DNA from 3 places in the Streptomyces sp. G5(2025) genome. Region 2 is predicted to be linked to each of the others. Evidence: riboswitches for the same ligand, from Rfam matches in the RefSeq annotation. Region 2 holds a riboswitch; each other region holds the start of a gene.
The links. A riboswitch is a leader RNA that binds a small molecule or an ion and turns the genes downstream of it on or off. The one in region 2 is predicted to bind cyclic di-AMP.
Positions count from the first base shown of each region.

Region 1: linked by a shared signal. The riboswitch ahead of ACOBQB_RS24925 (transglycosylase family protein) and the one ahead of ACOBQB_RS12290 (C40 family peptidase) in region 2 are both predicted to bind cyclic di-AMP.
Region 3: linked by a shared signal. The riboswitch ahead of ACOBQB_RS08330 (M23 family metallopeptidase) and the one ahead of ACOBQB_RS12290 (C40 family peptidase) in region 2 are both predicted to bind cyclic di-AMP.

Region 1 is NZ_JBMUZT010000006.1:3,124,301-3,134,698, reverse strand. It holds gene ACOBQB_RS24945 (SurA N-terminal domain-containing protein) at 1-8, shown strand, start outside; gene ACOBQB_RS24940 (nucleoside triphosphate pyrophosphohydrolase) at 40-1,038, shown strand; gene ACOBQB_RS24935 (cytochrome P450 family protein) at 1,211-2,569, shown strand; gene ACOBQB_RS24930 (transglycosylase family protein) at 2,687-3,814, shown strand; cyclic di-AMP (ydaO/yuaA leader) riboswitch at 3,999-4,185, shown strand; gene ACOBQB_RS24925 (transglycosylase family protein) at 4,190-4,915, shown strand; gene eno (phosphopyruvate hydratase) at 5,245-6,534, shown strand; gene ACOBQB_RS24915 (FtsB family cell division protein) at 6,653-7,132, shown strand; gene ACOBQB_RS24910 (DUF501 domain-containing protein) at 7,164-7,697, shown strand; gene ACOBQB_RS24905 (exopolyphosphatase) at 7,694-8,677, shown strand; gene ACOBQB_RS24900 (hypothetical protein) at 8,802-9,233, opposite strand; gene ACOBQB_RS24895 (NAD(P)/FAD-dependent oxidoreductase) at 9,682-10,398, shown strand, end outside.
Region 2 is NZ_JBMUZT010000006.1:340,996-351,393, forward strand. It holds gene ACOBQB_RS12270 (winged helix-turn-helix transcriptional regulator) at 1-178, opposite strand, end outside; gene ACOBQB_RS12275 (RidA family protein) at 280-675, shown strand; gene ACOBQB_RS12280 (ATP-dependent Clp protease proteolytic subunit) at 812-1,459, shown strand; gene ACOBQB_RS12285 (hypothetical protein) at 1,467-1,775, shown strand; cyclic di-AMP (ydaO/yuaA leader) riboswitch at 2,131-2,298, shown strand; gene ACOBQB_RS12290 (C40 family peptidase) at 2,302-2,775, shown strand; gene ACOBQB_RS12295 (LysE family translocator) at 2,868-3,485, opposite strand; gene ACOBQB_RS12300 (LysR family transcriptional regulator) at 3,602-4,519, shown strand; gene ACOBQB_RS12305 (ATP-binding protein) at 4,548-4,988, opposite strand; gene ACOBQB_RS12310 (helix-turn-helix domain-containing protein) at 5,263-6,129, shown strand; gene ACOBQB_RS12315 (DUF397 domain-containing protein) at 6,139-6,372, shown strand; gene ACOBQB_RS12320 (8-amino-7-oxononanoate synthase) at 6,407-7,621, opposite strand; gene bioB (biotin synthase BioB) at 7,742-8,908, shown strand; gene ACOBQB_RS12330 (adenosylmethionine--8-amino-7-oxononanoate transaminase) at 8,901-10,181, shown strand; gene bioD (dethiobiotin synthase) at 10,183-10,398, shown strand, end outside.
Region 3 is NZ_JBMUZT010000002.1:1,827,130-1,837,527, reverse strand. It holds gene ACOBQB_RS08335 (M16 family metallopeptidase) at 1-1,074, shown strand, start outside; cyclic di-AMP (ydaO/yuaA leader) riboswitch at 1,325-1,487, shown strand; gene ACOBQB_RS08330 (M23 family metallopeptidase) at 1,500-2,303, shown strand; gene ACOBQB_RS08325 (GntR family transcriptional regulator) at 2,518-3,222, shown strand; gene ACOBQB_RS08320 (HPr family phosphocarrier protein) at 3,395-3,676, opposite strand; gene ACOBQB_RS08315 (GNAT family N-acetyltransferase) at 3,857-6,721, shown strand; gene ACOBQB_RS08310 (DUF5998 family protein) at 6,793-7,380, shown strand; gene ACOBQB_RS08305 (alkaline phosphatase family protein) at 7,380-8,570, shown strand; gene ACOBQB_RS08300 (thymidine kinase) at 8,641-9,300, shown strand; gene ACOBQB_RS08295 (VOC family protein) at 9,302-10,114, opposite strand.

The DNA of each region.
Region 1 (10,398 bases), 2.8 Mb from region 2:
AGGCGTAGGCGTAGCCGCGGGCTGGGTTACGTTCGAGAGGTGAACGACACCGAGACCCAGCCCCCGGCCGACGCGTCCACCGGCCGCGTCGTCCTGCTGACCACCAGCCACCGCGTCGCGCCCGGCCTCCTGTCCTGGCCCGCCTGGCAGGCCCTGCGCGGCGCCGACGAGGTGCTGTGCGCCGACGCCGGTCACCCGCAGCTGCCGTACCTGCGCGAGGCGGGCGTGACCGTGACGCACGCGTCGCCGAGCGCCGAGGAGCTGGTGGACGCCTGCGCGGGCGGCCGCACGGTCGTGGTCGTCGCCACCGCCGAGGGCGACCGCCCCCTCACCGACGGCCTGGCCCGCCTCGCCGGCTCGGGCCGCGTCGCGATGCCGGACCTGGAGCTGCTCCCCGCCTCCTACGACCTGCCGGGCGCGCGCCTGCTCGACCTGGTGCAGGTCATGGACCGGATCCGCGTCGCGTGCCCGTGGTCGTCGCGGCAGACGCACAAGGGCCTGGCCAAGTACGCGATCGAGGAGGCGTACGAACTGGTCGAGGCGATCGAGGACGGTGACCGGGAGGAGCTGCGGGAGGAACTCGGCGACGTGCTGCTCCAAGTCGTCTTCCACGCGCGGATCGCGGAGGAGGGCGGCCCCGGCGAGGAGGACGAGCCGTTCTCCATCGACGACGTCGCGGGCGGCATCGTCGACAAGCTCATCCACCGCCACCCGCACGTTTTCGGCGACGACTCGGCGGACACCCCGGAGGACGTGAAGGCGCACTGGCTCCGCACGAAGGCGGTGGAGAAACAGCGCTCATCGGTGACGGAGGGCATCCCCCTCGGCCAGCCGGCCCTGGCCCTGACCGCGAAGCTGGCCTCGCGCGTCCGGACGGCGGGCCTTGAGGTGGAGATGCCGTCGGGGGAGGGCGCGGGCTACGAACTCCTCGCCCTGGCCCTACGGGCGGAGGCACAGGGCGTCGACCCGGAGGCGGCGCTGCGCGCCGCCGCGCGGGCCTACCGCGACGCGGTACGGATGGCCGAAGCCACCGCTTAAGGGACGCGGGAAACAGCGCGAGCAACCACGACGCGCACTCGCCGGGCGAGGGCCGGGCAGACGCGCAGGCGGAAGGGCCCGCCGCAGGCGAGGGAGGGGCGCGGGCGGCCGAAGCCCACCAGGCACCGGCAGCCCGCCCTCGCCACCACCCGCCGCCGGTTACGGTCACCTCATGCACGACCAGCACCCGCACCCCACCCCGCCCGCCACCAAGAGCCCCGTACCGCCCGCCGCAGGCACCCCCGCCCCGCCCAAAACCCCGCAGCCCGACCTCTTCACCTGGGAGTTCGCCACCGATCCTTACCCCGTCTACGCCTGGCTGCGCGAGAACTCCCCGGTACACAGAACCACGCTGCCCAGCGGCGTCGAGGCCTGGCTGGTCACCCGCTACGCGGACGCGCGGCAGGCACTCGCCGACCAGCGGCTCAGCAAGAACCCGGCCCACCACGACGAGCCCGCCCACGCCAAGGGCAAGACCGGCATCCCCGGCGAGCGCAAGGCCGAGCTGATGACACATCTGCTCAACATCGACCCGCCGGACCACACCCGCCTGCGGCTCCTCGTGTCGAAGGCGTTCACCCCGCGCCGAGTCGCCGAGTTCGCACCGCGCGTGCAGGAGCTGACGGACGACCTCATCGACGCCTTCGTGGCGAAGGGCGAGGCCGACCTCATCCACGAGTTCGCCTTCCCGCTCCCCATCTACGCCATCTGCGACCTGCTCGGCGTCCCCCGCGAGGACCAGGACGACTTCCGGGACTGGGCGGGCATGATGATCCGACACGGCGGTGGACCCCGCGGCGGCGTCGCCCGCTCCGTGAAGAAGATGCGCGGCTACCTCGCCGAGCTGATCCACCGCAAGCGCCTCGACCCCGGCGACGACCTCATCTCCGGCCTCATCCGCGCCTCCGACCACGGCGAGCACCTCACGGAGAACGAGGCCGCCGCCATGGCCTTCATCCTCCTCTTCGCCGGCTTCGAGACCACCGTCAATCTCATCGGCAACGGCATGTACGCCCTCCTCACCCACCCCGAGCAGCGCGCACGGCTACAGGAGGCGCTGGCGCGGGGCGACATGGGCCTGCTGGAGACCGGCGTCGAGGAACTGCTCCGCTTCGACGGCCCCGTGGAGCTGGCCACCTGGCGGTTCGCCACCGAGGAGCTGACCATCGGCGGACAGCGGATCGCTGTGGGCGACCCCGTCCTCGTCGTTCTCGCCGCCGCCGACCGCGATCCCGAACGCTTCGAGCGGCCCGACACCCTGGACCTCTCCCGCGGCGACAACCAGCACCTCGGCTACGGCCACGGAATCCACTACTGCCTCGGCGCCCCGCTCGCCCGCCTGGAAGGCCGGACCGCCCTCGCGACGCTGCTCAGGCGCCTGCCCGAGCTGCAACTGGCGGCCGATCCGGCGGATTTGCGGTGGCGTGGCGGGCTGATCATGCGGGGACTGCGCACGCTGCCGGTGAAGTTCACAGACGCACAGAAAACGGCACCGGAACACCAGCCTCCTGACGAGGCGTCACAACTGTGATGTTCGCGTGATCTCCGCTGCATCGACTTGTGACAAGCGTTCGAGTGCGGCTACGTTCACGTCGACTCGGGCACCCGGTGCCCAAGTCGCCGTAACAGTCTCCTGAAAGGCAACCGCATGCTCTCCGGCAATGGTCGTCACCGACGCCCCCGCCAGGCCCCGGCCCTCATCGTCGCGGCAGGAGTCACCGGATCCGCCATCGCCATCCCGCTGCTCGGAGCCACCAGCGCGAGCGCCGCCGAGACGGTCACGTGGGACAAGCTCGCCGAGTGCGAGAGCGGCGGCGCGTGGAGCGCCAACCCCGGGAACGGTTATTACGGAGGACTCCAGCTCTCCGAGGAGATGTGGGAGAAGCACGGCGGCCTCGACTACGCGCCGAGCGCCGACCAGGCCTCCAAGTCCCAGCAGATCGCCGTGGCCGAGCGGATCCTCGACGGGCAGGGCCCGGGAGCCTGGCCGAGCTGCGCCCCGATCGCCGGGCTCACCGATGGCGGTGCGGCGGCCGACGTCGACCCGGGCGACCCGGTCGCCCCGGAGCCCGCCGACCCGTCGGACACGAACGGTCCGACGGGGCCCAAGGAGTCCAAGGGCAAGAAGGCGGACGAGAACACCAACAAGGACGCCGCCAAGGACGCCGCCAAGGACGCCGCCAAGGACTCCGCCAAGGACGCCGACAAGGGCTCCGGCAACGGCACGGGCAAGAACACCGACAAGTCCTCCGGCAAGGCCTCCGACGACACGTCAGAAGCCCCTGCCTCCTCCGACGGCGCGAGCAACGACACGCCCGGTTCGCACGACACCTCCCGAGACAAGAATCACGACAAGGGAGGCAAGGGAGGCAAGGGCGACAACGGCGAGGCCGGAGCGGACCGCACCGGCAAGTCCGGTCGGACGGACAACACTTCCCCGGGTCCGACGACCCGGCCGCCCCCTCCGGCGACTCCGCCCCCGGCCGCCACCGCGGCGACCGCGCGGACGAGAACCCCTCCTCCGGCAGCGAGGGCGGCAGCGGCGGCGACCGTGCGGGCCGGCACGCCTCGCGTGGTGCCGAGCGCACCGGGAAGGTCGCGGACGGGACGTACACGGTCCGCTCCGGTGACAACCTGTCGGCCATCGCGGACGACCTGGACGTCGAGGGCGGTTGGCACGAGCTCTACACCGAGAACAAGAAGACCGTCGGAGCCGACCCGGACCTCATTCTCCCCGGTCAGAGCCTCGATTTGGGCGAAAAGTAAGGGTAATTGACGAACCGTCTACTGGTCGCTTCGCGCTGTATGTCCGTATTGGTGCGAGTGAGAGATGGGTCTCAGAAGCCCTGATCGCCTTTGAAATTCCGGGGATCGCGTGATTACCGTCGTCACCGCCCGCCATTGGTGGGCCCCGCCGGTCGGTACGCCGAATCCTGCCAACGGCCGGACGGGAACAGTCGTCGCTTCGAGCGCCGTAGGCAGGAGCGGGGGACCCAAGGTAAGCCGCCGGGTCCGGACGTCGAGCTCCGAGGAGGAGCGGGACGTACGGGACCGGCTAGGGGTGAAGTCGCACTCAAGAAGTGCGGCCGGGCAACTTCACTGGCCCGAACCCGACAGCTCACCTCGCAGGCGTCGGTGAGGGGATGAACTCATGCTGTTTTCCAGCAAGGGCAAGCACCGTCGTCCGTCCAAGGCCACCCGTGTCGTCACGCTCGCCGGTGTCACCGGTGCCGCCGTGGCCGCCCCGCTGATGGCCGCCGGTTCGGCCTCCGCGGCCACCGGCGCTGAGTGGGACGCCGTCGCCCAGTGCGAGTCCGGCGGCAACTGGTCGATCAACACCGGCAACGGCTACCAGGGCGGCCTGCAGTTCTCGCCCTCCACCTGGGCCGCGTACGGCGGCACGAAGTACGCGCCCACCGCGGACAAGGCCTCCAAGGCCCAGCAGATCGCGATCGCCGAGAAGGTCCTCGCCGGCCAGGGCAAGGGTGCCTGGCCGCACTGTGGCGTCGGCCTCTCGGGTGCCGCGTACAACGGTGGCGCCCCGCAGCAGCAGGCCCCGCAGCAGCAGACGCAGCAGGCCCCGAAGCCGCAGCAGACGCAGCAGCAGGCCGCCCCGCAGCAGCAGGCGGCCCCGCAGCAGGCTCCGAAGCCGCAGCCCGCGCCGCAGACCGAGTCCAAGAAGACCGTCGAGACGCCGACCGGCAAGACGGTCGAGAAGGGCGACGGCGAGTACAAGGTCAAGACCGGCGACACGCTGTCCAAGATCGCTGAGGCGCACGACGTCAAGGGCGGCTGGCAGAAGGTCTACAAGCTCAACGGCGACATCATCGACAACGCCGACTTCATCTACCCGGGCCAGCAGCTCCACCTGAGCTGACCCCGGCTCCCTCCCGAAGAAGCGGCCGTGCCTCGGCGGAAGCACGGCCGCGCTCCCCGTCCCCACGGGCTCCCCGCCCCGGTGCGCATATCCCCCGTACGCACCGGGGCGGGGCCATGTCCGCACCCCGCTCGGTCCCCTTGTTCGCTACCAGCGAGTAGAAAACGTGGGCTTACGCCCTGTTTCCCAGCCATTTGGGGCCTCGCGTGTCCCAGGGGGCGGGCGGTCGGCTGGCCGAAGGCTCCGGGCCGGTTAGGCTCAGGAGACGCAGGGCCGAAGCGGCCCGGCGTAATCGTGTTTACGCGTCACACTCCCAGAAGGAGATGCTCGTGCCGTCCATCGACGTCGTCGTAGCCCGGGAAATCCTGGACTCCCGAGGCAACCCCACGGTCGAGGTCGAGGTCGGCCTCGACGATGGCAGCACCGGTCGTGCCGCCGTCCCGTCCGGTGCCTCCACCGGTGCCTTCGAGGCCATCGAACTCCGTGACGGTGACCCCAACCGTTACCAGGGCAAGGGTGTCGAGAAGGCCGTCCTCGCCGTCATCGAGCAGATCGGCCCGGAGCTCGTCGGCTACGACGCCACCGAGCAGCGCCTGATCGACCAGGCGATGTTCGACCTGGACGCCACCGACAACAAGGGCTCCCTCGGCGCCAACGCCATCCTCGGCGTCTCGCTCGCCGTCGCGCACGCCGCCTCCGAGGCCAGCGACCTGCCGCTGTTCCGCTACCTCGGCGGTCCGAACGCGCACCTGCTGCCCGTCCCGATGATGAACATCCTCAACGGCGGGTCGCACGCCGACTCCAACGTCGACATCCAGGAGTTCATGATCGCGCCGATCGGCGCCGAGTCGTTCTCCGAGGCGCTGCGCTGGGGCACCGAGGTCTACCACACGCTGAAGAAGGTCCTGAAGAGCAAGGGCCTGGCCACCGGCCTCGGCGACGAGGGCGGCTTCGCCCCGAACCTCGACTCCAACCGCGCCGCCCTGGACCTCATCCTTGAGGCCGTCAAGGAGGCCGGCTACGTCCCCGGCGAGCAGATCGCGCTCGCCCTCGACGTCGCCGCGTCCGAGTTCTACAAGGACGGCACGTACCAGTTCGAGGGCGCGTCCCGCACGGCCGCCGAGATGACCGAGTACTACGCGGAGCTCGTCGCCTCGTACCCGCTCGTCTCCATCGAGGACCCGCTGTTCGAGGACGACTGGGCCGGCTGGAACGCCATCACCGAGAAGCTCGGCGACAAGGTGCAGCTCGTCGGCGACGACCTGTTCGTCACCAACCCGGAGCGCCTGGCCCGCGGCATCGAGGAGAACTCCGCGAACGCCCTGCTCGTCAAGGTCAACCAGATCGGTTCGCTGACCGAGACCCTGGACGCCGTCGAGATGGCCCAGCGCAACGGCTTCAAGTGCATGATGTCGCACCGCTCCGGTGAGACCGAGGACGTCACCATCGCCGACCTCGCCGTCGCCACCAACTGCGGCCAGATCAAGACCGGCGCCCCGGCCCGCTCCGAGCGCGTCGCCAAGTACAACCAGCTCCTGCGCATCGAGGAGATCCTCGACGACGCGGCGGTCTACGCAGGCCGCAGCGCGTTCCCGCGGTTTCGCTCCGCGAACCAGTAGCACAGCAAGGGCTGAGCTGTAGCCACGCTGTAGTTACCTACGTCCCCGCACCCGGTCCCGTACCGTGTGCGGGGACGTACGTACGTGTGGCAGCGCGCTGCTCTGGGGAGGCGGAACCATGGCCAAGGCCGGGACCAAGGACCGGTTCTCCACCGCTACCCGACTGCGGCTGCTCGGCGAGCAGACCGCCGAGCGGGTCTACCGCTCCCAGACCAAGCGCCAGGCCCGCCGCTCCCGGCTCACCGGCCGCGCCGCGCTCCTCGCGCTCGTGCTCTGCTCCCTCGTCGTCGCGCTCGCCTATCCGATGCGGCAGTACGTCTCGCAGCGCGCCGAGATCGACGACCTGCGCCGGCAGCAGGCCGAACACCGCGCGGACGTCGAGAAGCTCCGCGACGAGAAGGCCCGCTGGCAGGACGACGCGTACGCGGAGCAGCGCATCCGGGACCGCCTGCACTACGTGATGCCCGGCGAGACCGGCTTCACGGTGATCGACCCGGCGGCGGCGCAGAGCCGCCGCACGGACCAGGGGGTGGCGACGCGCCCCTGGTACTCGAACGTCTGGGACGGCGTCGACAAGGCCGACCGCCCCGACGACTGACCCACGAACATGGAAAGACGGGCAGACAGGCATGGACACGCCCCCGCCGACCACTGAGCGCACCGAGCCGACCGACGCCGACGTCGAGGCCTTCAAGCAGCAACTCGGCCGCCCGCCGCGCGGCCTGCGGGCCATCGCGCACCGCTGCCCCTGCGGTCAGCCGGACGTCGTCGAGACCGCGCCGCGCCTCCCGGACGGGACGCCGTTCCCGACCACGTACTACCTGACGTGCCCGCGGGCCGCGTCCGCGATCGGCACCCTTGAGGCCAACGGCGTCATGAAGGAGATGTCGGAGCGGCTCACGACCGACCCCGAGCTGGCCGCCGCCTACCGCGCGGCCCACGAGGACTACCTCGCGCGCCGCGACGCCATCGAGGTCCTGGAGGGCTTCCCGAGCGCGGGCGGCATGCCGGACCGCGTGAAGTGCCTGCACGTCCTGGTGGGCCACTCGCTGGCCGCCGGGCCCGGCGTGAACCCGCTCGGCGACGAGGCCCTCGCGATGCTGCCCGAGTGGTGGGCCAAGGGGCCGTGCGTCACGCCGTGCGCCCCCGAGGGGGCCGAGTGACCCGGGTCGCCGCCATCGACTGCGGCACGAACTCGATCCGCCTCCTGGTGGCGGACGCCGACCCGGCCACGGGCGCGCTGGTCGAGCTGGAGCGGCGGATGACGATCGTCCGGCTCGGCCAGGGCGTGGACCGCACCGGCCGCCTCGCCCCCGAGGCCCTGGAACGCACCTTCGCGGCCTGCCGCGAGTACGCCGAGGCCATCAAGGAGCACGGCGCCGAGCACATCCGTTTCGTCGCCACCTCCGCCTCCCGTGACGCGGAGAACCGCGACGAGTTCGTCCGGGGCGTCGTGGACATCCTGGGCGTCGAGCCGGAGGTCATCACCGGCGCGCAGGAGGCGGAGTTCTCCTTCACCGGCGCGACCAAGGAGCTGACGGGCCGTACGGACCTGGCCACGCCGTACCTCGTCGTCGACATCGGCGGCGGCTCCACGGAGTTCGTGGTCGGCACCGACGAGGTCCTCGCGGCCCGCTCGGTGGACGTGGGCTGCGTCCGCATGACGGAGCGTCACCTCGTGCACGGCGGCGTCGTGGCGGACCCGCCGACGCCCGAGCAGTTCGCCGCTGTCCGCGCGGACATCGAGGCGGCCCTGGACCTCGCCGAGCGCGCGGTCCCGCTCAAGGAGGCCCGCACCCTCGTCGGCCTCGCGGGCTCGGTCACCACCCTCGCCGCGATCGCGCTCGGCCTCGACGCCTATGACAGCCGCGCCATCCACCACGCCCGGGTTCCGTACGAGCAGGTGGCCGCCATCACGGAGCGCCTGATGAGCGCCACGCACGCCGAGCGCGCCGCGATTCCGGTGATGCACCCGGGCCGCGTCGACGTCATCGCGTCGGGCGCACTCGTGCTGCTCGCGATCATGGACAGGATCGGCGCCGAGGAGGTCGTCGTGAGCGAACACGACATCCTCGACGGCATCGCCCACAAGGTGGCGGAAGAGGCCGAGGCGCGGCGCCGGAGCGCCCCCGACCCGGCCTGAGGCCCCCTACGGACATCCGACGGCGCGCCCCCGGTCTCTTTCTACGAGGCTGGGGGCGCGCCGTGTCCCTTACGGGCGGGCGAAGGGCGTCGGCCACCCCGCTGCGGGCGGTGCGGCCCGCCCACTAGACCGCGTTGCCGCCGATACCGCCGTAGCCGGCTCCCGCGGGAAGACCGCCGCCCCCGCCGAGCAGACCGCCGAGCAGGCCCTGGACCACGCCGAGCAGCGAGCCGAGGACGGGGGGCTGGTTGGAGGGCTGGAGGTTGTTCTTGGACAGGGCGTCCTTGCCGAGCTTGTCGTTGTCCAGCGTGTCGTTGTCCAGCGTGTCGTTGTCGAGCACGTCGTTGTCGGTCACGCCGTTCTCGACCATGTCGCTGTCGAGCAGGTCCTTGCCGAGGGGGCTGTCGCCGAGCGGGTCGGGGTCCCCGGCGCGGGGCTCGGCGACGCCGGCCGGCGTGTTCGCGGGCGTGTGGTGCTCGGCGGCGGCCGTGCCCGCGCTGCCGAGGGTGGCCGCGGCGACGAACGTCGCCGTGACGAGTGCGGTGCGGATGCGCATGAGGCTCCTTTGCGAACGGATGGGCTCCCCCTGGCATCCATTCATCCGGGCATCCCGCGCGCCCGCATCTGATCGGCGGCCATCCGGCGGCCCGCCGTGCGGCGACGGGCAGTCGGAAAACTTCGTGAAGTTCTTCACAAGGAATTCGGCCCCTGCGGGCGAGGTTCGTGGCCGCCGAGCCGCCCAAAAGGTCATTCCTGGGTGCCAGGGCGGTGAGACGGGGTGCCACGGGCCCGTCGCCGAGGGGCGGCTCGGGAGGGTGGTCCAGCCTCGCGGCGGACCCGGACCGGCAGCTCACAAGGGGTGGACAACGACTCGCGTGGTGCGGTGGTTCCCCTGGGACGCCATGACCTCGGTCACGTGGGCGGCGAAGTGTAGCAGAGCCCCCCTGCAACCTTGTGAAGGGGCGCACGAGCGACCCCCGCCCGGCAGGTGGATACTCGATGGCATGAGCACCACGGAGCGTCCCAGGATCCTCGTAGTAGGCGGTGGGTACGTAGGCCTGTACGCAGCTCGGCGCATCCTCAAGAAGATGCGCTACGGAGAGGCGACCGTCACGGTCGTCGACCCCCGGTCGTACATGACCTACCAGCCCTTCCTGCCCGAAGCCGCCGCCGGCAGCATCTCGCCGCGGCACGTCGTCGTCCCGCTGCGACGCGTGCTGCCCAAGGCCGAGGTTCTCACCGGCCGGGTCACCACCATCGACCAGGACCGCAAGGTAGCCACCATCGCCCCCCTCGTGGGCGAGGCGTACGAGCTGCCCTTCGACTACCTCGTCATCGCGATGGGCGCGGTCTCCCGCACCTTCCCGATCCCCGGCCTCGCCGAGCAGGGCATCGGCATGAAGGGCATCGAGGAGGCCATCGGCCTGCGCAACCACGTCCTCGAACAGCTGGACAAGGCTGACTCCACGACGGATGAGGAGGTCCGCCGCAAGGCGCTGACCTTCGTCTTCGTCGGCGGTGGCTTCGCGGGTGCGGAGACCATCGGTGAGGTCGAGGACATGGCCCGCGACGCGGCCAAGTACTACAAGAGCGTCAAGCGCGAGGACATGCGCTTCGTGCTCGTCGACGCCGCCGACAAGATCCTCCCCGAGGTCGGCCCGAAGCTCGGCCAGTACGGCAAGGAGCACCTGGAGAGCCGCGGGGTCGAGGTCTACCTCTCG
Region 2 (10,398 bases):
TGATGCCCTCGACCTCGTCCCGCAGGGCACTGAAGCGCAGCGTCTCGTCACCGAGCGCCTCGATGATCAGGAGCGCCCACTTGTTGGCGACGTCCGAGAAGATCTCCCGCGCCAGCGAGTCCGCGCGCCTGAGGTCCGCGTCCTCGGGCAGGCCTTTGAGCAATTGCTTGGTCACCATCAGGTTCCCCAGTCACCGAAAAGTGCGTTCTTCCAGGTCGGGCGTCACTCTCCTACAGTTCCTGAGTAACCACAAGAGAGCACCTCAGGAGGGCGACCACCTTGACCACCATCGACGTCTTCACCTATGACATCCCGGCCGAGAGCGACTTCGGCTACGCGCAGGCGATCAGGTCCGGCGAGCTGATCCACGTCTCCGGTCAGCTCGCACTCGACGAGTCGGGCACCTTCGTACACGCGGACGACTTCGCCGCCCAGCTCAAGCTGACGTACGCCAATCTGGACAAGGTCCTGGACCATTACGGCGCCACCCGGAACCAGGTCGTCTCACAGAACTTGTACGTCGTGAACATGCGACAGAACGCCATGACGACAGCGGCAGGCAACCTGGCGTACTTCGGCGACCATCGGCCCGCCAGCACGGCCCTCGGCGTCACCGAACTCACCTTCCCCGGTCAGATGATCGAGATCAGCTTCATCGTCGACATGTCGATATAGGGCTACCCGCCTGAGCCCTCCACAGGATCACCGCGGCACGTCTCTCGCTCGGAATAACGTACGTCCTGTACGTTTTTGACGGAGAGTTGGGTGGAGAGCCGGTCTCCTCCGTCACCCCGTACAAGAGAGGCGTGCCATGTACCGTCCGTCGTACCGTCCGTCCGCCCGTTATGTCCTGCCCGAGTTCACCGAACGCACCAGCTCGGGGACGCGGACCCTGGATCCGTACGCGCGGCTGCTCGAAGAGCGCATCGTCTTTCTCGGCACCCCCGTCGACGACACGTCGGCGAACCACGTGATGGCGCAGCTCATGCACCTTGAGTACCTGGCGCCCGACCGCGACATCTCGCTGTACATCAACTCCCCCGGCGGCTCGTTCAGCGCGATGACCGCCATCTACGACACGATGCGGTTCGTCAGCTGTGACGTGGAGACGATCTGCCTCGGGCAGGCCGCGTCGGCCGCCGCCGCCCTGCTGGCGGCCGGCACCCCCGGCAAGCGGCACGCGCTGCCCGGGGCGCGGGTCCTGATCCACCAGCCCTCCTTCGCCGAACCGATCCAGGGTCAGGCCGGCGACCTGGCGATCCAGGCCGACGAAATCTTGCGGACCCGGGAGCTCCTCGAAGAACTCCTCGCGCGACACACGGGGCAGAACCGCGAGCGGATCACCGCGGACATCGAGCGGGACAAGATCCTCGACGCCCCCGCCGCCGTGGAGTACGGGCTCGTGGACCGGATCGTGACGAGCCGCAAGACCTCGCTCGGCGCCCACGGGACGAGGTGACCCGCGGATGCTGCCACCCGAACTGCCCGCGCTGCCCGCCCTGACCCGCGCGGAGGCCGAGCTGATCGACCGCTACCTCGAAGTCGTGGATCTGCTCGGCCGGATCAACCCCGCCCGCGCCGAGCACACCTACGGCGGGCTGCGCGCCGCCCAGGCCCTGGTCGGCCGGGCGACGGCCCTGCGGGACGCGCTGACCCTCATGCATCAGCGCGGCGAGAGCGAGGTGCACGCCGCCACGCTCGCGCGGGCGCTGCGCGTTCTCGACGGCGAGCGGCGGGCCGGGCGGGTGGGCGTGCCACCGTCGGCAGGCCGCTGAACGACGCGTTCCGCTCGCTAGAACGTCCGGTTCCGCTTTAAAACGGACCAGATGGGCTACCTCAGTCGGCGTAGCCGGGACCCCTTAATCACGCGGTCGAGAGTTGCGCCGGGGACGTACGGCGAGGACGGAATAAGACGTTCCAGTGCTGGTCGAACCATCGTCAGCCACGGCCGCGGAGAGTCGAATTCGACAGCGTCCACCCGAACGGATCAGTCGTGAGGAGCCTCACAAAACGTCGTTTCGACTCGGTTTTCGAGCTGTTTTCGGGTCAAGATCCCTTCCGACGACAAGACCCCGCCACAGCGGCGGGGCGATCCGGGCGGACGCCGAGTCCTGCCGCCACCCGGATGACCGGTCGACATCGGTGCATCGGCAGGAGTGGAGGACCCAAGCACGGCGGGCCCGCCCGGAAAGTCCGGACGACGCCCTTGGGGTGAAGCCGCAGAGCACGACGCGGCCGGGCATCTTCGCCTGCCCGAACCCGACAGGTCATCCTTCACAGGCGGCTGACGAAGGGTTACGCATGACCGCGCTGAATCACGTTCCGTCGCTGCTCGGCAGGACGGGGGCCGCATCGGCTCTCACCCTCGCCGTCGTAGGCGCCACCATCGTGACCCCCGGGTTCACGTCGGAGGCGGAGGCAGCCACTCACGGGACAAAGGCGCTCAAGATCGCGGCGTCCAAGAAGGGCTCCCCCTACAGCTATGGAGCGGTGGGGCCCAACCGCTTCGACTGCTCGGGCCTGACGCTGTACTCGTACAAGCGCACGGGCAAGAAGCTGCCGCGCACCGCCGCCGCGCAGTACAACAAGACGCGGCACATCGCCAAGTCCCAGCGGAGCCGGGGCGACCTGGTGTTCTTCCACTCGGGCCGGAACGTCTACCACGTCGGGATCTACGCGGGTGACGGCCGCATCTGGCACGCACCGAAGAGGGGGACCGTGGTACGCAAGGACAAGATCTGGAGCAAGAGCGTCTGGTACGGCCGGGTCCGCTGACCCGTCTGTCTTCGGAGATGCCCCAGGGCACTTCGGAGGTGCTCGGCGGCCGGCGCTGTTCACGGCGCCCGCCGCCGAGCACCGCTCGCACGTCACGCCCGCAGGGGTGCGAGGAGCAGCACCAGGCCCACCGCACCGAGAGCGGTGCCGGTGACGGCTTCGACGGCCCGTGCGGCGCGCGGGCCGCGCAGCCATCTGCCGAGCCGGTCCACCGTGAGGGCCACGGCGGGAAACCACAGCAGGGCGAGCGCCACGACGACGGCCGCGAGCAGCAGCGTCCTCGGCATCGCCGGGCTGCCCTCGGGCACGAACTGCGGCAGCACGCTGAGGAACGTGATCGGCGCCTTCGGGTTCAGGACGTTGGTGAGAAAGCCCTCACGCAGACCGCCGCCCCGCGCCACCGGCTCGTGGCCCGTCGGGGGCCGCGCTGCCACCGCGGATTTCAGCGCGCGAAAGGCGAGGTGGAGCACATAGGCAGCGCCGAGGAGTTGCAGCGCCCTGAAGAGCGCGGGCACGGCCGCGAGGACCGCCGCGACGCCCGCGACCGCCAGCGCGGAGTGCACCAGCAGCCCGGCGGCGACGCCCACCGCGCAGAGGACTCCCGCTCCGCGCGAGGCGAGGGCGTTGCGTACGACGACGGTGAAGTCGGCGCCCGGCATGGCGACCATGCCCGCGGCGACGCCGGTGAAGGCGACCAGTTGTGCGTCCATGCCGCCCAGCCTGCCGGGCGCGAGCCTTCAGCGGGTATGTGCAATATCCTGGGTCTGCCTTAAGCAGACGTTTAGCCCCGGCACATACCGCGGCGCGCCGCCGACGGGAGATTCGTATGTACGACCCCACGCGGCTCGCCGCGCTCGTCGCGGTCTCCGAGGCCGGTTCGATCACCCGGGCCGCCGAGCGCCTCGGCTACACCGTGCCCGCGCTCTCCCAGCAGCTGGCCAAGCTGGAGCGGGAGGCGGGCGCCGCTCTCCTGGTGCGCCATCACCGCGGGGCTCGGCTGACCGGGGCCGGTGAGCTGCTCGTGGGGCACGCGCGGCGGGTGCTCGACGAGATGGAGCGGGCCCGGCACGAACTGGCGCGGCTCGCCGGGCTCTCCGGCGGACGGCTGCGCCTCGGTACGTTCCAGACGGCGGGCATCCATCTGCTGCCGCCCGTCCTGTCGGCGTTCCGCAGGGCCCATCCGGAGGTGGGGCTGACCGTGACGGACCACGAACCGCCGTCCGGAGTCGCGGCCGTGGCGGCGGGTGAGGTCGACCTCGCCCTCACCCACGCCTACGAGCCCGCCGACCCGGCGCCGCTGCCCGCCTCGGTGTCGGCCGAGCCCCTCCTCGTGGAGGAACTGGTCCTGGTGGCCCAGCCGGGGCACGCCCTCACCAGCGGGACGTCGCGGCTGCCGCTCGCCGAGCTGGCCGGACAGCCGGTGATCAGCATGGCGCCCGACCACCCGCCCCGGCAGGCCGTGGAGCGGGCCCTCGCCGAGGCCGGGGCGACACCCGCCGTCGTGGTGGACACTCCGGGCTACGCCTTGGTCTGCGCCCTCGTCAGCGCCGGGCTCGGCGTGGCCGTGGTGCCGGAGATGGTGGCGCGCACCGCCGCGACACCGGTCGGCATGCGGCTCCTGGACCCCGGCGGCCTGCGGCGGACCATCTCCGTCGCCTACCGCACCGACGAGTCGGGCCCCGCGGCCGATTCCTTCCGGGCGCTGCTGCGCGGGGCGTTCGGGCGCTCGGCGGGTACGGGCTGAGCCGCACCGGGAGGTCGCGTGCGCGGCGTCAGCGGCGCCCCTGCTGGACGGGCGCCGTCCAGGGCAGGGAGATCCACACGGTCTTGCCGCCCTCGGCCGTGGGGCTGACGGAGAGCTTGCCGCCGCATTCGGCCGTCAGCCAGCGGATGATGACCATGCCACGGCCGTTGTCCTGCTGGACGGCGGCCGGCAGCCGCCTCGGATAGCGTGGGTGACTGTCGGTGACGCCGATCCGCAGGCGCTCGTCCCGGTCGAGCTGTACGTCCACCGTGAAGGTGGGCGACTGCCCTCGGGTGTGCTGCACGGCGTTGGTGGCGAGCTCTGAGACGATGAGTCTGATCGTGTCCGCCACTTCGGCCTCGCCCGGCAGGCCCCATTCCGTGAGTACGTTCGCCACGTACGCGCGGGCGGCCGAGACCGAGGCGGGATCGCTCGGCAGAGTGACGGATGCTTCCTGGTGATCTGCCATGGCGACGCTGTCCCTTTCCCACCGGGGTCGGTCTCCGACTCGGAGCGGATGACTCGAGGACGGCCCCGGACTGGTGCTTCGCGCCAGCCTCCCATTCCTTTGCCGGTCACGGGTGACGATCCACCGAGATGTGCATATATCTGTCGCTCGAAGCGGTGAACTCTGCCACGAGCGACCGTATTTGGGCGCGCGGGCGCCACTTCCTCTACTGTCGCCCCTGTCCCCCCGCTCTGCCGCCGGGAGACCCGAAGGATCGGTCCGGAAGGAGACGGACATGCAGTACGGCCCAGCGGTGCGCCGCCGCCGGCTCGGCGCCGAACTGCGTGCGCTGCGCGGCCTCGCGGGACTCACCAGCAGCCAGGCCGCCGCCAAGGTCGGCTGGCACCAGTCGAAGGTGAGCCGGATCGAGACGGGCTGCAGCGGCGTGAAGGCCACGGACGTACGCCTCCTGCTCGACGCGTACGAGGTGAGGGACCCGCACCTCAGCGAGTTGCTCGTGGCCCTGGCCGGGGCCGACGACACCGGCGCCTCGGGGCGTCACCACTGGTGGAAGGCCTACCGCGACCTGCTGCCCGCCGCGTACCGCGACTTCATCAGCCTGGAGGCGCAGGCGAGTTGGGTGCGGACCCTGGAGACCTCGGTGGTCCCGGGGCTGCTCCAGACCCCCGAGTACGCGCGCGCCGTCACGCGGGCCGCGGTCGGCGGGCTGCCCGACGAGCAGGTCGACGCGCTGGTGGAGGTCCGCCTGGCCCGTCAGGACGTGCTGCGCGCGGAGCCGCCGCTGCGGCTGAGCGTGGTCCTGGACGAGGCTGTTTTGCGCCGTTCGGTGGGCGGGCCGCAGGTTTTCGCACAACAGCTCGCACGGTTACAGGAGGTGACACAGTTGCCCCAGGTGCGACTTCAGGTGCTTCCGTTCTCCTCCGGCGAGCATGTGGGCCTCATGGGGCCTTTCGTTATTTTGTCATTTCCGACCACTGCTGATCTGGATTTGGTTGTTCTCGACCACTTGACGAGTAGCCTCTATCTCGAACGGAAGGAAGACCTCCAGGCATACGCGGAGGCCTTCAACTCTCTTCAGGAACAGGCGCTTTCACCCGAGGACTCAGAGGATTTCATCGCCGGACTCATCGACGGCGCGTAAGGAGGCACCATGACCGCACTGCCTCGGCACGTACCTTCCAGCACCACCCTTCAGGGCGCGCGGTGGCAGCGCGGCAGCCGCAGCAACGGAATGAACAACTGCGTCGAGACAGCCACCCTCGACACGCTCCACTCCGACGTTGCGGCCCGCCTGCTGGCCGTGCGTGACTCGAAGAACGTCGCGGGGCCCGCCCTGCTCTTCTCCCCCGGCTCCTGGGAGACGTTCCTCGACAGCCTCCGCTGACCGCGGCCCGGCCCCCGGGCAGGGCCGGGTCGTCTCAGCGGGGTGCGGTGCGGCTGATCACTCGTACGGCATCGGCGATCTGTTCGTCGGTGAGGTCCGCGCGGGCGGTCAGCCGCAGCCTCGAAATTCCGTCCGGTACCGACGGCGGCCGGAAGCAGCCGACTGCCAGACCCGCGGCCCGGCAGTCGGCGGCCCAGCGCACGGCCGACTCGGGCGCCGGCGCGCGCACGGAGACGACGGCGGCGTCGGGACGTACCGCCGACAGGCCCTCGGCCGTGAGACGACGATGCAGTTCGGCGGCGACCTGGCGGGCCCGCGCGGCCCGTTCGGGTTCGCGGCGCAGCAGCCGCAGGGCCGCGAGCGCGGCGCCCGCCGCGGCGGGCGCGAGCCCCGTGTCGAAGATGAACGTACGCGCCGCGTTCACCAGGTGGTCGATGACCTTGGCGGGGCCGAGCACGGCGCCGCCCTGGCTGCCGAAGGACTTCGAGAGGGTGAGCGTGACCACCGTGTCGGCGGCCCCCGCGAGTCCCGCGGCGTGCGGTGCGCCCCGGCCGCCGTCGCCGAGGACACCGAGGCCGTGCGCGTCGTCGATGATCAGCCCCGCACCGGACTCCCGGCATACGTTCGCCAGTTCGGCCAGCGGCGCGGCGTCGCCGTCGACCGAGAACACCGAATCGGACACCAGGACGGCGGGGCCGTCGCGACCGTCGTGGGCGGCCAGCGCCTTGCGCACCGCGTCGGGGTCGCTGTGCGGCACCACCTGGGTCGTGGCGCGCGCGAGGCGGCAGCCGTCGATCAGTGACGCGTGGTTGCCCGCGTCGGAGACGATCAGCGAGCCGTGCGGGGCGAGCGCGGTGACCGCCGCGAGGTTCGCCGCGTAGCCGGAGGAGAGCACGAGCGCCGCCTCGAAGCCGCAGAAGTCGGCGAGTTCCCGTTCCAGTTCGGCGTGGAGTTCCGTGGAGCCGGTGACGAGCCTGGAGCCGGTGGCGCCGCCGCCCCACCGCCGGGCCGCCGCGGCGGCGCCCTCGGTGACCTCCGGGTGCCGGGTCAGCCCCAGGTAGTCGTTGCTCGCCAGGTCGAGGTGGCCGCCCGCGTCGGCCGCGCGCGGGCGCAGGGTGCGGACGAGGCCGGCGTCGGCGCGGAGCCTGGCCTGCTCGTCGAGCCAGTCGAACGGAGAGTGCGGCGCGCGCGGCGGGCGCCGGGCGCCGGACCCGGGCGCGCCTGACACGGGGTGCCTGTTTGTAGACATTGCACAGACCTTAGCCGCCGTGCCACCTGGCCAGGGTGTGGCAATACCCACACCTCAAAGCGTTTCTGTTGTGCGAACTCTCCTTGGCCGGGGACGCTGCCGTGCGTAAGGATCAGCGCCATGGATCTGCTGAACACGCTGGTGGACAAGGGGCTTCGGCGCGAGCTGCCGACCCGTGAAGAGGCGCTGGCCGTGCTGGCCACGTCCGACGACGAACTCCTGGACGTAGTGGCCGCCGCCGGGAAGGTGCGGCGGCAGTGGTTCGGGCGGCGGGTGAAACTCAACTATCTGGTCAACCTCAAGTCGGGGCTGTGCCCCGAGGACTGTTCGTACTGTTCGCAGCGGCTCGGCTCGAAGGCCGAGATCCTCAAGTACACGTGGCTGAAGCCCGACGAGGCGTCGCAGGCCGCGGCGGCCGGGGTCGCGGGCGGCGCCAAGCGGGTCTGCCTGGTGGCCAGCGGCCGCGGGCCCACCGACCGTGACGTGGACCGGGTGGCGCAGACCATCGCGGCGGTCAAGGAGCAGAACGAGGGCGTCGAGGTGTGCGCCTGCCTCGGGCTGCTCTCGGACGGTCAGGCGGAGCGGCTGCGGGGCGCGGGCGCCGACGCGTACAACCACAATCTCAACACCTCCGAGGCGACGTACGCCGACATCACCAAGACGCACACCTACGCCGACCGCGTGGACACCGTGCGCAAGGCGCACGCGGCGGGGCTCTCCGCCTGTTCGGGGCTGATCGCGGGCATGGGCGAGAGCGACGAGGACCTGGTCGACGTGGTCTTCTCGCTGCGCGAGCTCGACCCGGACTCGGTGCCGGTGAACTTCCTGATCCCCTTCGAGGGCACCCCGCTGGCCAAGGAGTGGAACCTCACCCCGCAGCGCTGCCTGCGCATCCTCGCGATGGTGCGCTTCGTCTGCCCGGACATCGAGGTGCGCATCGCGGGCGGGCGCGAGGTCCACCTGCGCTCGATGCAGCCGCTCGCCCTGAACATCGCCAACTCGATCTTCCTCGGCGACTACCTCACCAGCGAGGGCCAGGCGGGCAAGGCGGACCTGGACATGATCGCCGACGCCGGCTTCGAGGTCGAGGGCACGGACCAGGTGACGCTGCCCGAGCACCGGGCGGGCGCGGACGCCGCCGTGGGCTGCGGATCGCACGAGGGGGGCGGCTGCGGTCCGTGCGGGGCCGCGGCGAAGGCCGGCGAGGCGAAGGCCGGCGAGGCGCGGACGGATCTGGTGGCGGTACGCCGCCGGGGCGCGGGAACGGACCTCGCGCCCAATGCCTGAGCTTCCCCTGGGCGATCTCCTCGAACTGGACCGTCGCCATGTGTGGCACCCCTACGGCCCGATGCCGGGGCGCCAGGAGCCGCTGGTCGTGGAGTCGGCGAGCGGGGTGCGGCTGCGGCTCGCGGGCGGCTCGGGCGAGCTGATCGACGGCATGTCGTCGTGGTGGTCCGCGATCCACGGCTACAACCACCCGGTGCTGAACGAAGCGGTGCGCGGCCAGCTCGACCGGATGAGCCACGTCATGTTCGGCGGGCTGACGCACGAGCCCGCCGTGGCGCTGGCGAAGCGCCTTGTCGACATGTCTCCCGAGGGTCTGGAGCATGTCTTCCTCACCGACTCTGGCTCGGTCTCGGTCGAGGTCGCGGTGAAGATGTGCCTCCAGCACTGGCGTTCGGTGGGTCGCCCCGAGAAGCGGCGGATGCTGACGTGGCGGGGCGGCTACCACGGCGACACGTGGCAGCCGATGTCCGTGTGCGATCCCGTGGGCGGCATGCACGAGCTGTGGCAGGGGGTCCTGCCGCAGCAGGTGTTCGCGGACGCGCCGCCGGACGCGTACGAGGAGAGGTACGCGGATCATCTGCGTGAGCTGATCGAGCGGCACGCGGGGGAACTGGCCGCCGTGATCGTGGAGCCGGTGGTGCAGGGTGCGGGCGGGATGCGGTTCCACTCCCCCGCCTATCTTCGCGTGCTCCGCGAGGCGTGCGACGCGCACGACGTGCTCCTGGTGTTCGACGAGATCGCGACGGGCTTCGGCCGTACGGGTGCGCTGTTCGCGGCGGACCACGCGGGTGTCACGCCCGATGTGATGTGTGTCGGCAAGGCCCTGACCGGCGGCTATCTGACGATGGCGGCGACGCTGTGCACGGCGCGGGTCGCGGACGGCATCTCGCGGGGCGAGCTCCCGGTCCTCGCCCACGGGCCGACGTTCATGGGCAACCCGCTGGCCGCGGCGGTGGCGGGCGCCTCGATCGACCTGCTGCTCGGGCAGGACTGGCAGAGCGAGGTCAAGCGCATCGAGACGGGTCTGCGCGAGGGCCTGGCGGAGGCGGCGGCCCTGCCGTCCGTACGGGATGTCCGCGTCCTCGGGGCGATCGGCGTGGTCCAGCTGGACCACCCGGTGGACATGGCGGCGGCGACGCGGGCGGCGGTGCGCGAGGGTGTCTGGCTGCGGCCGTTCCGGGATCTGATCTACACGATGCCGCCGTTCATCACGGGCGACGAGGACGTGGCGCGGATCGCGCGCGCGGTGTCCGCGGCGGCGAGAAAGGGCTGACATGACGGTGATCGTGGTGTCCGGGACGGGCACCGAGATCGGCAAGACGGTGACGACGGCCGCGGTGGCGGCGGCGGCCCTGGCGGGCGGGCGCAGCGTCGCCGTGCTCAAGCCCGCCCAGACCGGGGTCGCGCCCGGCGAGCCGGGGGACGCGCAGGAGGTGCGGCGGCTCGCGGGCGAGGGTGTCACCGCGCTCGAACTCGCCCGTTTCCCGGAG
Region 3 (10,398 bases), on a different contig from region 2:
CACCCCGGCGTCCGTGTCTCCCTTGAGGTACCGGTCTCCCGCCTCCCCAAGGCGCTCGGTCTGCTCTCCGACGCCCTGCGGGCCCCGGCCTTCGCCGACAGCGAGATCGAACGGCTCGTACGCAACCGCCTGGACGAGATCCCGCACGAGGCGGCCAACCCGGCACGCCGCGCCGCCAAGGAGCTCTCCCGGCAGCTGTTCCCGGCGAGTTCGCGCATGTCGCGACCCCGCCAGGGCACCGAGGAGACGGTCACGGCCATCGACGCGGCCGCGGTGCGCGCTTTCTACGAGACGCACGTCCGTCCCGCCACGTCCACCCTGGTAATCGTCGGCGACCTCGCGGGCACCGACCTGGACGCCGTCCTCGCGGACACGGTCGGCACCTGGACGGGTGGCACGGCAGAACCCCGCCCGATGCCCGCGATCACCGCCGACGACACGGGCCGTGTCGTCATCGTGGACCGCCCCGGCGCCGTCCAGACGCAGCTCCTGATCGGCCGCATCGGCCCGGACCGGCACGACCGGGTCTGGCCGGCCCAGATCCTCGGTACGTACTGCCTGGGCGGCACCCTCACCTCCCGCCTGGACCGCGTCCTGCGCGAGGAGAAGGGCTACACCTACGGCGTACGGGCGTTCGGCCAGGTCCTGCGTTCCGCCCCGGACGGCACAGGCGCCGCGATGCTCGCCATCAGCGGCTCCGTCGACACCGCCTCCACCGGGCCCGCGCTGGAGGACCTCTGGACGGTCCTGCGCACCCTCGCCGCGGAGGGCCTGACCGACGCCGAGCGCGACGTGGCGGTGCAGAATCTGGTGGGCGTGGCCCCGCTCAAGTACGAGATGGCCGCCTCTGTGGCCGCCACGCTCGCCGACCAGGTCGAACAGAACCTCCCGGACGACTTCCAGGCGCAGTTGTACCGGCGGCTGGCCACGACGGGCACCGTGGAGGCCACCGCGGCCGTCGTGAGCGCCTTCCCGGAGGATCACTTGGTGACGGTCCTCGTCGGGGACGCCGCGGAGATCGAGGAGCCCGTCAGGGCGCTCGGCATCGGAGACGTGACGGTGGTCACCGGCTGAGTCGCCGGCTGAGCCCCCGGCTGAGCGTCAGCCGGGACATGGCTGAGTGACAGTCAGGACATATCAGGACCCCGGTGACCGTTTCGGTGGCCGGGGTCTCCTACTCCCCATATGTCCGAATTCATATGGAGGTTGCCCGTCTGGCGTGTGGCGTGCGCTACAAAAGACGTCTTCTGTTTGTGGATTGAAAGACGGCCCGTTTAGCGTCGGTCCGGCTGTACGTCACGCACCACGCCGCATCCGCGGCACCGGACAGTCATCGCCGAGTCCCCGTACGGCGCGAGCCAGGGGAGCCGGGGACCCACATGTCCCCTGGGGTGAATCGGGCACCTTGCCATCAGGTGAGGGACTCGTAGGAGACCTTCCTGCTCCGAACCCGTCAGCTAACCCGGTAGGCGAGAAGGAAGGAAAGGATCAGCCGCTTCATGGCGTTCACCCGTGCCACCGGGAAGCACCGTCGTCCCAGCCGCCTCACCCGCACGACCGCGAACGTCGCGGGCGTCGCCGCGATCACCACCACGGGTGTCATCGGAGGCCTGGCCGCTCCGGCGCTCGCCGCCGCCGACGACGCCGCCCTTGAGCACACCGGACTCACCCAGGCGATCTCTGTCGGTGACTCGCTCGCCGACAGCATCGACGCGCAGGCCGCCGCCCAGCGGCAGGCCGCCGACGACGCGGCTGCGGCCAAGAAGGCCGAAGAGGCCGCCAAGAAGAAGGCCGCCGAGGAGAAGCGCAAGGCCGAGGCCGAGGCCAAGGCGAAGGCCAAGAAGGAGCGCGAGGCCAAGGAGCGCGCCGCCCGCGAGGCCGAGCGCAAGCGCCTGAACACCTACGTCTCCCCGATCTCCGGCTCGTACGTCTCCACGGGCTACCAGACCGGCGGCGCCATGTGGTCCTCCGGCAGCCACACCGGTGTCGACTTCCACGCCGCGTCCGGCACCTCGGTCCACGCGGTGGGCGCGGGCACCGTCGTCGAGGCGGGCTGGGGCGGTGCCTACGGCAACAACGTGGTCATCAAGATGAACGACGGCACGTACACCCAGTACGGCCACATGTCGTCCCTCGGTGTCACCGTCGGCCAGACGGTCACCCCGGGCCAGCAGATAGGCCTCTCGGGCTCCACCGGCAACTCCAGTGGCCCGCACCTCCACTTCGAGGCCCGCACCGGCCCGGACTACGGTTCGGACATCGACCCGGTCGCGTACCTCCGCTCGCACGGTGTCAACGTCTGACCTCTCCGACGCTCTCAGCGCCCGACCGAAGGCCCCGGCTCACGCGAGCCGGGGCCTTCGGTGTTTCCGGCGTCATTTTCCGGCCCGCCCGCGTTTGGCCAAAAAATATCCATGGATTCCGGCCCGCCATCGGAAATTCCGAAGCTCTGCCATAGAGTTCCTGAACGAGCGTCGGTCGACCGCGTTACGCGGGGATTAAGGCGGAGGTCCGGTCATGCGCATTCCCGCGCACTCGGTATGCACGGCCATCCGGGACGACATTGTCGCCGGTGTCTACGAAAGGGGCGGCCGGCTCACCGAGGAGCTCCTCGCGCGCCGCTACGGCGTCTCCCGCGTCCCGGTGCGCGAAGCCCTGCGCACCCTGGAGGCCGAGGGTTTCGTCGTCACGCGCAGGCATGCGGGCGCCTGTGTCGCCGAGCCCACGGAGCAGGAGGCCGCCGACCTCCTGGAGCTGCGCACGGTGCTCGAACCGCTCGCCGCGGCCCGCGCCGCACAGCGCCGCACCGACGCGCACCTCAAGGTCCTGCGCGGACTCGTACGGCTGGGCCAGGAGCGCGCGCGGAAGGGGCAGGGGGAGGATCTGCGCTCGCTGGGCGGCTGGTTCCACGAGACGCTCGCCCAGGCCTCCGGCAGCCCCGGCCTCGTCACGCTGCTCGGCCAGCTGCGGCACAAACTCGCCTGGATGTACGTCGTCGGGCCCCCGGCGGCGCCCGCCGCCTCCTGGTCCGAACACGCGGCTATCGTCGACGCGGTGGCCCGCGGGGACGCGGAACGGGCCAGGGCGCTGACCGCCGGGCACGCGGAGCGGGCGACGGCCGCGCACCGATTGCGCCGTGCGCCGAGGGGCGGCCCTACGAGGGAAGTGAGCGAAGTGAGGGAAGTGCAACATCCCGTAAACACAGTGAGCCTCAGGAATTAACGCAGCTGCCGTATACAGCGAGCGGCGTGAGAAAGATGCGGGCCGTTCAATTTAATTCCGGCCGTTTCTCCATCCATGCGCAACTAAACTGCCGCCAGGCAAAACAAAGGGCCCACCCCGTGTTCCAGGGTGGACCCTTTGAAAGGTACTGCGCGTCCAGGTACTGCGCGGTTCAGACCGTCTCCGGGAGCTCCTCGAGGCCCTCCGCGACGAGCTTCGCCAGACGGTCGAGGGCGGCGTCCGCACCCTCGGCGTCGGAGGCGAGCACGATCTCCTCGCCGCCCTGGGCACCCAGGCCGAGCACCGCGAGCATCGAGGCGGCGTTGACCGGGTTGCCGTCGGCCTTGGCGATCGTCACGGGGACGCCGGCGGCCGTGGCCGCGCGGACGAAGATGGAGGCGGGTCGGGCGTGGAGGCCCTCGGCCCAGCCGACGTTGACGCGGCGCTCAGCCATGTGTTGCTGCCCTTCCAGGTATCTCACACTTGTCTAGACCATTGTCGCATGCCGTTGTGGATGCTCCGTCGACCGGACGCTGCCGCTCCGTCGACCGGACGCCGGCCCTCCGGCGACGGGACGCCGGTCCTCCTCGACCGTACCCGGCCCGGGCGCCCCCGCGACCCGTACCCTGGCCCCATGCAGACCCCGTCGGATCAGCAGGACCGGCACGACTACCCCTCGCACTGGGAAGCCGATGTGGTGCTGCGCGACGGAGGCACCGCCCGGATCAGGCCCATCACGGCCGAGGACGCGGACCGCCTGGTCAGCTTCTACGAACAGGTGTCGGACGAGTCGAAGTACTACCGCTTCTTCGCGCCCTACCCGCGGCTGTCCGCCAAGGATGTGCACCGCTTCACCCACCACGACCAGGTGGACCGGGTGGGACTCGCCGCCACCGTGGGCGGCGAGTTCATCGCCACCGTGCGCTACGACCGCATCGACGAACGCGGCATGGCCGCCAGCGCCCCCGCCGACGAGGCCGAGGTCGCCTTCCTCGTGCAGGACGCCCACCAGGGCCGTGGCGTGGCCTCCACGCTCCTGGAACACATCGCGGCGGTCGCCAGGGAACGCGGCATCCGCCGCTTCGCGGCCGAGGTGCTGCCCGCCAACACCAAGATGATCAAGGTGTTCACGGACGCGGGGTACCAGCAGAAGCGCAGTTTCGAGGACGGCGTCGTACGCCTGGAGTTCGACCTGGAGCCGACCGACCGCTCGCTCGCGGTGCAGCGCGCCCGCGAACAACGCGCCGAGGGGCGGTCCGTGCAGCGCCTGCTGACGCCGGGCTCGGTCGCGGTGATCGGCGTGGGCCGCGCCCCCGGCGGCGTGGGCCGCAGCGTGCTGCGCAACCTCAAGGAGGCCGGCTTCACCGGGCGCCTCCACGCGGTGAACAGCGCCTTCGAAGAAGGCTCCGAAGTCGACGGGGTGCCCGCTCACCGTTCGGTCACGGCCATCGAGGAGCCCGTGGACCTCGCCGTGGTCGCCGTGCCCGCCGACCGGGTCTCCCAGGTCGTCGCCGAGTGCGGCGAGCGTGGGGTACAGGGCCTCCTGGTGCTCTCCGCCGGGTACGGCGAGAGCGGCGCCGAGGGCCGCGAGCGGCAGCGCGAACTGGTCCGCCACGCCCGCTCGTACGGCATGCGCATCATCGGCCCGAACGCCTTCGGTGTCATCAACACCTCCCCCCGGACGCGGCTCAACGCCTCGCTCGCTCCCGAGCCTCCCGCGCGCGGGCGCATCGGTCTGTTCACCCAGTCCGGCGCCATCGGCATCGCGCTGCTCTCCGGGCTGCACCGCCGGGGCGCGGGACTGTCCACGTTCGTCGGCTCCGGCAACCGCGCCGACGTGTCGGGCAACGACCTCCTCCAGTACTGGTACGAGGACCCGGACACCGACGTCGCCCTGATGTACCTGGAGACCATCGGCAACCCGCGCAAGTTCACCCGCCTCGCGCGGCGGGCCGCGACCGCCAAGCCGCTCGTCGTGGTCCAGGGCGCCCGCCACAGCGGCATCACGCCCACCGGCCACGCCGTACAGGCCACGCGCCTGCCGCACGCCACGGTCTCCGCGCTGCTGCGCCAGGCGGGCGTCATCCGCGTCGACACCGTCACCGAGATGGTCGACGCGGGCCTGCTGCTCGCGGGGCAGCCGCTGCCGTCCGGCCCGCGCGTGGGGATCCTCGGCAACTCCGAGTCGCTCGGGCTCCTCACGTACGACGCGTGTGTCGCCGACGGGCTGCGACCGCTGCCGCCCCGCGACCTCACGACCGCGGCCACCCCGGCGGACTTCCGGGCCGCGCTCGCCGCGGCCCTGTCGGACGAGGGATGCGACGCGGTGATCGTCAACGCCATCCCCTGGGTGCGGGAGGACGGCGCCACCGCCGACCCCGAGACGCTCGCCACGGAGCTGCGGGCCGCCGCGGCCGGCTGCCCCGCGAAGCCCGTCGCCGTGGTCCACGTCGAACTCGGCGGCCTCGCCGACGCCCTCTCCGCCGCGACCAGCACCCGGCCGGGCGCCCCGCCGAAAGAGCCCGGCACCGCGGGCTGCGCCGACCCGGACCACCCCGCACACCGCCCCGCCGCAGACGAGACGCCACCGGAGGCCGCCCCCGCGACCGACGAGCCCCCGGCGGAGCAGTACCGCATCCCCGCCTACCCCGCGGCCGAGCGCGCCGTCCGCGCCCTCGCCGAAGCCGTCAAGTACGCGCAGTGGCGCCGCGAGGCCGCCGATCCCGGCAAGGTGCACGAGTACGACGACATCGACGAGAGCGGCACCGCCGAGCGCATCGCGGAGCTGCTGGGCAAGGACGGCGACCCCCGTGGCACCACCCTCGCCCCGGCCGACGCCCACGAACTCCTCAGGCGGTACGGCATCCGCGTACGACGGGCCCTGCCCGCGCCGGACCCGGACGCCGCCGCGCACGCCGCGCGCACGCTCGGCTACCCCGTGGCCCTGAAGACCACGGCCCCGCACCTGCGGCACCGCGCCGACCTCGGCGGGGTGCGGCTCGACCTCGCCGACGAAGAACAACTGCGCCGCTCCTATCAAGAGTTGACCGACACCTTCGGCAAGCCCGCCGAGCTGCGGCCCGTCGTGCAGGGCATGGTCCCGCGCGGCGTCGACACCGTCGTACGCGCCGTCATCGACCCGGCGGCCGGAGCGGTGCTCTCCTTCGGGCTCGCGGGCGCCGCCTCCGAGCTGCTCGGCGACACCGCCCACCGCCTCATCCCGGTGACCGACCGCGAGGCGAGTTCCCTGATCCGGTCCATCCGGACCGCGCCCCTCCTCTTCGGCTGGCGCGGCTCGGCCCCGGTCGACACCCCGGCCCTCGAAGAGCTGCTCCAGCGTGTCTCCCGGCTCGTCGACGACCACCCCGAAGTGGTCGGCGTCTCCCTGGAGCCCGTGGTCGTCGCCCCGCACGGCCTCTCCGTCCTCGGTGCCTCCGTACGCCTCGCGCCCCCGCCCGCCCGCGACGATCTCGGCCCGCGGACGCTCCCCGGGTACTGAAGCGCGCTCCACGGGCACCGGGGCGGCCACGGGGGCCCAGCGCCCCCGCACCGGGCCGTAGGATGGTCGGCATGGCAAAGACCGGTACGACGACCCAGGGGCTGCGCGCGGCGATCGAGCGCAGCGGCTACTACCCGGCCCTCGTGGCCGAGGCGGTGGAGGCCGCGATCGGCGGCGAGGCCATCGGGTCGTACCTGGTTCACCAGGAGACGACGTTCGACGCCAACGAAGTGCGCCGGCACGTCACGGTCCTCGTCCTGACCGGGACGCGCTTCATCGTCAGCCACACCGACGAGCAGGCGGCGGACGGCACCTCCCCGACGCCGTACGCGACGACCTCCACGGAGTCGGTCAAGATCGGCCGGATCTCCTCGGTCGTCCTCAGCCGCGTCGTCGGCAACCCGGAGAAGTACGTTCCGGGCACACCGCCGCGCGAGGTCGTCCTGACCATCGGCTGGGGCGCCGTCTCCCGCATCGACCTGGAGCCCGCCGCCTGCGGCGACCCCAACTGCGAGGCGGACCACGGCTACACCGGCAGCTCGACCGCCGACGACCTGAGCCTGCGCGTCAGCGAGGCGGGCGACGGCCCCGACGCCGTGCGTCAGACCCTCGTCTTCGCCCAGGCCCTGTCCGAGGCGACCGCGGACACCGCCCGCTGATGTCGCTGCCCGCCTGGGACGACGTGGAACCACTCGCCCTCGACACCGCCCCCGTGCCCGCGTACGGCTCGGGTTCGCTCGCCGACCTGCTGCCGACCCTCGTCGCCCACCAGGGCGTGCCCGGCCACGCGGCGCAGACCATCGCCGAGCTGACCCCCGCCGACCGCAACTGCGTCTTCCTGATCGACGGCCTCGGCTGGGAGCAGCTCAAGGCACACCCGGCGGAGGCGCCCTTCCTCACCTCGCTGCTACCCGGTTCGCGCGGCGGCACCGGGCGGCCCGTCACCGCCGGCTTCCCCGCCACCACCGCGACCTCGCTCGCCTCCGTCGGCACGGGCCTGCCGCCCGGCGCGCATGGCCTGCCCGGCTACACCGTGCGTGACCCCGCCACCGGCGAACTGATGAACCAGCTCCGCTGGAACCCATGGACCGACCCACACGCATGGCAGCCCTACCCGACGGTCTTCCAGCAGGCCCACGCGGCGGGCGTGCACACCGCCCAGGTCTCCTCCCCGACCTTCGAGCACACCCCGCTCACCAAGGTCGCCCTGAGCGGCGGCACCTTCCGCGGCAAGCTCTCCGGAGAGGCCCGCATGGACCTCGCCGCCGAGCAACTGGCCGCGGGGGACCGGTCCCTGGTCTACACGTACTACGCCGAAGTGGACGGCAAGGGCCACCGCTTCGGAGTCGACTCCGACGCCTGGCGGGGCCAGCTCATGTACGTCGACCGGCTCGCCCAGCGGCTGGCCGAGCAGCTCCCGCCGCGCAGCGCCCTGTACATCACCGCCGACCACGGCATGCTCGACATCCCCTTTGACGACGCCTCCCGCATCGACTTCGACGAGGACTGGGAGCTGCGCGCGGGCGTCGCTCTCCTCGGCGGCGAGGGCCGCGCCCGTCACGTCTACGCGGTCCCGGGCGCCCAGAGCGACGTCCTGACGGTGTGGCGTGAAGTGCTCGGCGAGCAATTCTGGGTGGCCTCCCGCGACGAGGCGATCGCCGCGGGCTGGTTCGGTCCACACATTGATCAACGTGTGTACGAGCGCCTCGGCGACGTGATCGCCGCCGCGCACGCCGACGTCGCGATCATCGCCAGCGAGCGGGAGCCCAAGGAGTCCGCGCTGGTCGGCATGCACGGCTCCATGACCCCCGTGGAGCAGCTCGTCCCCCTCCTCGAAGTACGCTCCTAGCCGTACGCCCCTGCCGCGCCCTCCGGGGCGCCCCGCCTCCGCACGCCCCCCGAAAGGTCCGCAACTTCCCATGCCCGAGCTGGTGTTCTTCTCCGGAACGATGGACTGCGGAAAGAGCACGCTGGCTCTGCAGATCGAGCACAACCGCTCGGCCCGCGGCCTCCAGGGAATGATCTTCACGCGGGACGACCGCGCGGGCGAGGGCAAGCTCTCCTCGCGGCTCGGCCTCGTCACCGACGCCATCGAGGCAGCGGACGACTTCGACTTCTACGCCCACCTCGTCGACCACCTCTCCCAGGGCGGCCGCGCGGACTACGTGATCGCGGACGAGGCGCAGTTCCTGGCCCCGGACCAGATCGACCAGCTCGCGCGGGTCGTCGACGATCTCGGCCTGGACGTCTTCGCCTTCGGCATCACCACGGACTTCCGCTCCAAGCTCTTCCCGGGCTCTCAGCGCCTGGTCGAGCTCGCCGACCGCGTCGAAGTGCTCCAGGTCGAGGCCCTGTGCTGGTGCGGCGCCCGCGCCACGCACAACGCCCGCACGATCGGCGGCGAGATGGTCGTCGAGGGCGCCCAGGTCGTCGTCGGCGACGTCAACCAGTCCTCGGACGAGGTGGGTTACGAAGTCCTGTGCCGCCGTCACCACCGCCGCAGGGTGACGGCGGCGACCGCACGCGCGGGCGCCCTCTCGCCCGACGTCCTGCCGGTCGACACCGCCTCCTGCGTCTGACTCAGTCGCGCGCGGAGGAACGTACGAGGGTGAAGACCGCGCCCTCCGGGTCGGCGACCGTCGCCTCCCGGCCGTGGGCGCCCTCACGCGGCGACCGGACCACCTGTCCGCCGAGCTCGACGACCCGGGCCGCCGCCTCGTCGACGTCCGCGGCCTCGAAGTACGTCATCCAGTGCGGGCCCCGGTCGCGCGGCAGCGCGTCGCCCACGCCGTGCACGGACGCCACCGGGCGGCCCTCGACGTGCAGGGTCAGATGGTCGTAGTCGGCCGAGACCACGGCCTCGTCGGTGTAGCCGAACACGGTTTCGTAGAACGTGACGACGCTCATGGTCTCCCGCGTCACCAGCTCGTTCCAGGCGGGCGCGCCCGGCACCCGGGTCACCGCGCTGCCCAGGTGCCGTGCGGCCTGCCAGAGCCCGAAGACGGCTCCCGTGGGGTCCGAGGCGATGGCCATCCGCCCCGCCTGGCCCGCGGTGATCGGACCCACGCCGACCGTGCCGCCGCAGTGCCGCACGGCCTCCGCCGTCGCGTCCGCGTCGTCCGTCGCCAGATAGGGCGTCCAGGCGATCGGCAGATGCCGGTCGGCCGGCAGCTGACCGATGCCGGCCACCTCCCGCCCGTCGAGCACCGCCCGCACATAGGGCCCGAGCTGCTCGGGCCCCGGCCGGAACTCCCAGCCGAAGAGCGCTCCGTAGAACTCCTGCGTCGCCGCCAGGCCATGCGCCATCAGGCTCACCCAGCAGGGTGTGCCGGGCGCGCTTCGACCGGCTTCCGCGCCGTCGCGCCGCCCTGCGGACGCCTGTGCCTCGGTCATCGTCACCCTCTCCTCGGCCTTCGTGGTGGCCGCTCCGCTTCCGCTTTTCTCCGAACGCGCGTGCCCTCGCCGCGCGCATGCGCGCCCCTGTAGATGCTCGCACCACCCGTCGCGCCACGCGTCCCGGCCGCGCCGCACGGTCCGGCTTCCCGCGGAGGATGCCCGTTTTGCGTCGTCTCACCCATGACCGTGGGACGGCCGAGCGGGGTCCCTCAACTGCACGGGGCGTGCTGGGTTCCGTACGCCCCGTGGTCGGGCGGCTTACGGCGGAGCAGGGTAGCCGG